2 regions of the Salinivibrio sp. KP-1 genome follow, and region 2 is predicted to be linked to the other one. Evidence: riboswitches for the same ligand, from Rfam matches in the RefSeq annotation. Region 2 holds a riboswitch; the other holds the start of a gene.
The links. A riboswitch is a leader RNA that binds a small molecule or an ion and turns the genes downstream of it on or off. The one in region 2 is predicted to bind thiamine pyrophosphate.
Positions count from the first base shown of each region.

Region 1 (3,537 bases), on a different contig from region 2:
TATTTTCTATGGCAACTGCATCAATAACCAAATGGTGCCGGTGACCCTTGAAGAAGCCCAAATCGATGCTTTATTTGCGTATGTAGCCGAAAATGAAGGCGCGACGGTAACCCTGGATTTGCCCGCCCAAACCATTCGAGCCGGTGAACACTGCTTTGCCTTCCAGATGGATGATTTTCGCCGTCATTGCCTGTTGGAAGGGTTAGATAGCATCGGTCTGACGTTGCAGCACGAAGCCGATATCTCACGCTTTGAAAAACAAATACCAGACTTTTTGGTGTAATACGCCCTCCAAGAACGCCAATAAGCGCGGTATTACCCGTACTTATTGGCGCTTCAACCCATTTTTTCCATCCTCAATGAAACCAACCGCTGACTCGCTTGGTCTAGTCTCAAAGAAGGTTTGATCGCATTAAGGACTGGCAATGCAAAAACATTTGGTAATTCTGCTCTGGTTAGTGTTTCCGATCATCAGCCAAGCCGCGCCCAAAGCGGATTACTGGGCAATGTGGGATGCCCATAACCCTGACAGCCAAGCCACGTTTACCCATCACAGCTGGCAAGTGTTACTCGATAAGTATTTGCAATCTCAGGGGCAGCACACCTTATTTAACTATGCCGCGGTCACGGATAACGACAAAGCAACCCTCGACCATTACATTGACATGCTCACCGCGCGCGACCCACGTACCCTGACCAAAGACGAGCAATACGCGTATTGGGTTAACCTCTATAATGCGGTCACGGTAAAACTGATTATCGCCGACTACCCGGTCCGTTCCATCACCAAACTCGGTGGGCTATTTAGCTTTGGCCCTTGGGATGATGAAGTGGTTACCGTCGCTGGCGAGCCGCTCACTTTAAACGATATCGAACACCGGATTTTACGCCCGCTTTGGCAAGATCCGCGTACCCACTATGCGGTCAACTGTGCCAGCCTTGGCTGCCCTAATCTTCAGCCACAAGCCTTTCAAGCAAGTGCACTTGATGCACAGCTCGAGCACGCCGCCTATACCTTCATTAACAGTGATAAAGGCGTGAGTCAGCAAGGGGGAAAATGGCAACTTTCCTCAATTTATGAATGGTTTGAAGCTGACTTTGGTGGCGATAAGCAAGGCGTGATCGCTCACATAAACCAGTATCGCGATATTCCATTGCCACAAGAGGCAACATTGGAATACGACTACAACTGGGACCTTAACCAACTCGGCAACTAAAAGGCTTGGTTAACCCTAAGCCAATCAGTACAATACCACCGTACTCATTGGGGAGCCTCACGGCTGAGATTGCGCACTGCGCTAGACCCATCGAACCTGATCCAGCTAACACTGGCGTAGGGATTGAGACTTGATGTTGCCATCAACTTGCCTCAACACCCACGCCCAACTTAGGAGCGTGCTGTGAAAGTTTTTACCTCTGTTCTCACTCTGGTTTCTTTATCGCTATTATCACTCGGCGCCCGCGCCGCGGACCCGCTTACTGTCTATACCTATGACTCCTTTATTGCTGAATGGGGGCCGGGGCCTAAAATTAAAGCGAAATTTGAACAGCAATGCGATTGCCAACTTGAGTTTGTGTCTCTCGACGATGGGGCCGCCTTACTTAATCGCCTGCGCATTGAAGGAGAAACCACCCAAGCCGATATCGTACTCGGTATGGATACCAACTTAATGAAAGAAGCCGAGCGCAGTGGGATTGTTGCCGAGCACGCGGTCAATACCGAGCGCCTGCAAGTGCCTGGCGGGTGGGATAACAAATACTTTATCCCTTACGATTACGGCTATTTTGCCTTTGTGTATGACACTACTCGTTTGCTCGACCCACCCAAAAGCCTCAAAGCCTTGATTGAGGAGCGCGATGACATCAGTGTGATTTACCAAGATCCGCGCGTATCAACGGTCGGCCAGGGGCTAATGCTTTGGATCCAAAAAGTGTACGGCGATAATAATCAACAAGCATGGCGCGATCTTGCCGATAACACGATCACTGTGACCAAAGGCTGGACCGAGGCTTACAACATGTTCCTCAATAAAGAAGCGGACATGGTGCTCTCTTACACCACCTCGCCGGCTTACCACTTAGTGGCCGATGAAGACGATCGCTTTGCCGCCGCCATGTTTGAAGAGGGGCACTATATGCAAATCGAAGTCGCCGCTAAATCAGCCTATACCGATCAGCCGGAACGTGCGGATGCGTTTTTACAATTTATGCTCAGTGATGCGGCACAGTCGGTGATCCCAACCACTCAGTGGATGTATCCGGTCACCGATGTCAACTTGCCTGATGCCTTCTACACCTTGGACAAACCGCAAGAGAGCTTGCTGTATCAGCCTGATGAAGTGATGGGCAATCGCCAGCAATGGGTGCGTGACTGGCAAACCGCGCTGGTTGAATAGCCAAGATGCTCAACCCTTCTCGAACCTGGCCGGGCAGTATTGCGGCCAGCTTGGTCGTGGCTTTGATTGGCAGCGCACTCTGGGCGTTATTCTCTCACAGCCACGATTTGTCACTTGCCTCCTTATGGCAAGATACCTACTTGCGTCATGTCACCTACTTTAGTTTTAAACAGGCCGCGTTATCCGTTGTACTTAGCGTTGGGCTAGCAGTGCCAGTCGCTCATGCGCTGTCTCGCCGACAATTTCCAGCAAAGGCATGGCTGCTGAAGTTATTCGCCATGACCTTGGTGCTGCCGGTCTTGGTGGGAGTATTTGGACTGGTTGCTATCTATGGCCGTAGTGGCTGGATTGCACAAGCTTTCGCGCACTTCGATGCGGCTATGCCGTTTTCTATTTATGGCTTAAGTGGCATTTTACTCGCCCATGTGTTTTTTAATCTCCCTTTTTCCGCCCAATTAATGGTGCAAGCCTTAGAGGGGATCCCAGCCGATCAACGCCGTCTTGCTACCCAGCTAGGGCTCAAAGGCTGGCAACGTTTTAAGCACCTAGAATGGCCGTATCTACGCCAAAGCTTGCCTCATATCGTGGGGCTAGTATTTATGTTGTGCTTTACCAGCTTCGCGACTGTCATGGCACTGGGCGGCGGGCCGAAAGCGACGACCATCGAGCTGGCCATTTACCAAGCCATTCATTTTGATTTCGATTTACAAACGGGTGCTGTCCTCGCGCTGTGGCAAATGCTGCTATGCGGGGCCATCGCATTTACCGTGCAAACCTTGACGCGCCCGCTGCCGAGCACACCCAGTGAAGTGCTGCCGCTTCCTGCATCTTTGGATAGCCGTGCGGCCAAGTGTTGGGACGGCCTTTGGATTGGCCTCGTTTTGCTATTGGTGTTACCACCACTGGGCGTGGTGATTGCACGCGGGTTGAACCCCAGCGCATTAGCGGTGCTCGGCGATAGCGCATTGTGGCAAGCAACTCTGCACTCGCTGTTCATTGCCACGGGCGCTACCACCTTTGCTTTTGTGTTAGCCGTGGCGGTGATCTTAGCCAGTCGGCACTGGCGCTTACATGGACGAAAAAAACAGGCGGATGGGATAGAAACGCTCGGTGCCATCATCCTGGTAGTGCCAAGTATCGT
Region 1 covers NZ_LAQR01000003.1:59,287-62,823, forward strand. Annotated here, with positions in the region: gene leuD (3-isopropylmalate dehydratase small subunit) at 1-283, shown strand, start outside; gene WN56_RS06530 (DUF547 domain-containing protein) at 426-1,217, shown strand; TPP riboswitch at 1,256-1,357, shown strand; gene thiB (thiamine ABC transporter substrate binding subunit) at 1,401-2,396, shown strand; gene thiP (thiamine/thiamine pyrophosphate ABC transporter permease) at 2,402-3,537, shown strand, end outside.
Region 1: linked by a shared signal. The riboswitch ahead of thiB (thiamine ABC transporter substrate binding subunit) and the one ahead of thiD (bifunctional hydroxymethylpyrimidine kinase/phosphomethylpyrimidine kinase) in region 2 are both predicted to bind thiamine pyrophosphate.

Region 2 (3,537 bases):
ATGTGGGGTTACGTAATCAAGCGCTATGCCGAGGGGCGATAGATTATATCAGCAAGCCGTTTGATTATGACGAAGTGCTTCAGCGTATTCACAACCTACTGCAGTTACAGCTTAAAACATTGAAAGAGCGTGACCAAGCTGCGCGTTTGCAAATGTTGGTGAACAAACAAACCGCCACGTTACGCGCCCTTTCTCTTACCCACCCATTGACAGGTCTCCCCAATCGCCGAGCCTTATTGGATGCAGCGGAGCGACAATTGATGCGAGGGCCGGTGACGGTATTGATGATTGCGCTTGATGGGATGGAAGCGGTGACGCAGCATCAAGGGCATTTAATGACCGAAGCCCTCTATAAACACATTGCTGAGCTGCTGGCGAACAGTGCGGTGGCGCGCTCGCATCGAGTGGGGGTTTGGGACAGCTCGAGACTGGTGATGCTGATAGAGGGAGACGGTAAAGAGGCGGCGAAAAAAGCAGCGAGGATTCACCGACTCATCAGTGGTCATCATACCCTCGAAGGGCGACTGATGTTCTTGCATTGCCACATAGGGATCAGCCGTGCTGACTCGGAAAGCGCCGATGTGCCGCAGTTGTTTCGCCAAGCGATCCTGGCTATTCCGACCGATGATCAGGCTGTCGGTGAGTATCAGCCCGAGCTAGACAGTAAAGCGCAGCGAGAGCACTTGATCCGTACTGAGCTAGGCCCGGCCTTGCAAAGCAATCATCTCTCCTTGGTCTATCAACCTAAATGGCGGCTTGATGGAGGCCTGCTGGTGGGCGCAGAAGCACTACTGCGTTGGCAGCATCCAACCCTAGGGGCGATAAGTCCCGCCGAATTTATTCCCATTGCCGAGCGCAGCGCCGATATGATGCAACTTGGCGATAAAGTACTGGCGATGGCACTGGAGGCGGTGGCGCAATGGCGCGTACAGGGCCTGACTGACGAGCACTTTCATCTGTCAATCAATGTCTCTGCCCAGCAACTCCGGCATGGTTTTGCCGAGAGTGTGCTGGCTCGCTGCCATGCGACAAACACGCCGCCGGCGATTATTCAATTGGAAGTCACGGAATCGGCACTGATTCAGCAAATCTCGGTGGCATTGCGCGAGCTACAACAGCTGCGGGATGCCGGGATGCATATCGCGTTGGATGACTTTGGCACCGGTTACAGCTCATTGAGTTACCTTAAGCAACTGCCGGTAGACTGGGTTAAACTCGACCGCAGTTTTATTCAAGATTTGGCCACCAACGCCAGTGACAAACACTTGGTGGGTAGCGTGATTGAGTTAGCCCATGGCTTTGGTCATGGCGTGGTTGCCGAAGGGGTGGAAGAAGTCAGCCAGCAGCAGGTGCTACAGACAATTGGCTGCGACCAAGTGCAGGGGTTTTTATATGCACGGCCGCTTATCCAAGATGGATTCGAACAACTGCTTAAAACCGCCCAACAAGGCAATACAACCATTAACCATTACGAGAATGTGTAAACGCGCCATCAGAAACATCAGACTTGCGCTTTATCATTAAGGTTTATATTCTGACCGTGTTAGTCGGGGAGCAAGTGATTGCTGAGACTGCGAAAGCAGGACCCGTAGAACCTGATCCAGTTAGCACTGGCGGAGGGAACTGACACGTTCAGCACACGAAGTGGCGCATTCTGGCGCGCTTTGTCTCCTTCCGCCCCTGATGATTAAGGGGCCATTATGAACCTATCTCCACCTGTTATTCTTACCATCGCTGGCTCAGACAGTGGTGGCGGTGCCGGCATTCAAGCCGATATTAAAGCGATTTCAGCCACCGGCGGCTATGCGTGCTCGGTGATCACCGCGTTAACCGCACAAAACACCTGTGGCGTTGAGGCCGTCTCGGCGGTTGATCCTGGTTTTGTCCGTGCCCAGTTAGAGGCCGTTTTGTATGATATGCCGGTGCGTGCAGTGAAAATTGGTATGCTCGCCAACCAAGCGATTATTCGCGAAGTGGCCGCCGTGCTGGCGCGATCGCCTCACTTACCGGTGATTTTAGATCCCGTGATGGTAGCCACCAGCGGCGATCCTTTGTTGGATGAACACGCCATGACAGCGCTGATTGAAGCGCTGATCCCGCGAGCAACCGTGCTCACCCCCAACCTGCCTGAGGCGGCGCGATTAACCGGTCAGCCTGTCCCCACCTCCATTGAGCAAATGCATGCGTTAGTGCCAGCCCTACGTCGGCTAGGCTGTCCTTATGTGATGCTCAAAGGCGGGCATTTACATCACGCCCCTGAAAGCGTGGATGTGTGGATTAGTCAAGATACCTGTCAAACCCTGAGCGCCCGTCGGGTTGAAACCGTTAATACACACGGCACAGGCTGTTCACTGTCTGCGGCGATGGCCTCTTATTACGCGCAGGGAATGACGCCCATTGAAGCCGGGCGGGCGGCTAAGCAGTATTTGACAGAGGCTTTAGCGCATAGTCAGCAGTTAAAGGTGGGAAGAGGCGCGGGGCCTGTGCATCATTTTTACGCCTACCCAGTCGAAGCGTGTCATTCTGATGCACAAGAAACCTCGGTGGTCGAATAGACCGTTTTTTCGCGAATAGGGCACGTAAAGCCAGTCCGCCGCCTCCATCTTGGCGGCGGCGGACTGCTCCGGAAGGGTTAATAGCCAGTGTCGCGTGTGATAAATGGTGCCCGAATCACGCCGCCGACCAATGCGGTAAACGTTCAGCGGCAATATAGAAAAGGCGATCGCCGGGGGCGACTTCGGTTTGCAAGCTGGGGTTAAGGGTAATGCCTTCACCTTTGTCGATACCAATTAAGGTTGTATCGTATTCATGCTTTAACTGATTGAACAAGGTACCCACATCCGTCGTGCTCGCGTTAGTCGGGTAGCGCGCACAATACTGTGTCATCCCTTGTGCGGTACTCAACAACTCGTGATGCAACTGGCTGGAACCCGGATCAACAGCGGCTTTCGCCAGCATTTCTACGGAAACAGACGGTACACATTCTGCGTGTGGATAGTGTTGTTTGAGTATTTGGCTCAGCGCGTCGTCTTGAAAGTAGGCGAGCAGATGCGCTGACGGATTTTTATGCGCGCAGAACAGGGCCGCTGATAGGGTAATATCGTCTTCTGGGTTGTCGATAATAATGCTCGAAGCACTATCAATCCCCGCACGCGCAATTCCCTCTGCATCGGTAAAGCTGGTGACGCGCACAAATTCCACCTCGCCGGGGAGCGGATTTTCCATTTCGGGACGCACGCAAAGCACAATCGGACGATCGCCATGCACACCGCTTTGTAGTAGACGAATGAGCTGAATGGTGCGTTGACCATTCCAGCCCAACACCAGAATATGATTTTTCACAGTTAGACTCCGTTTTCCTTGTAATCCACGTCGCCAATAATCCACTAAGGCACTGGTCACATGCCCAATCACAACGGCGAACAGCCCTAGCCCACCGGGAATAATCCAAAAGGCGGTAATCCACTGTCCTGCTTCTGTTGCGGGCGAATAATCGCCATAGCCGACAGTGGACGCGGTGACCATCAAGTAATAGAC
Region 2 covers NZ_LAQR01000048.1:150,539-154,075, forward strand. Annotated here, with positions in the region: gene WN56_RS14075 (bifunctional diguanylate cyclase/phosphodiesterase) at 1-1,484, shown strand, start outside; TPP riboswitch at 1,539-1,639, shown strand; gene thiD (bifunctional hydroxymethylpyrimidine kinase/phosphomethylpyrimidine kinase) at 1,701-2,555, shown strand; gene WN56_RS14085 (potassium channel family protein) at 2,671-3,537, opposite strand, start outside.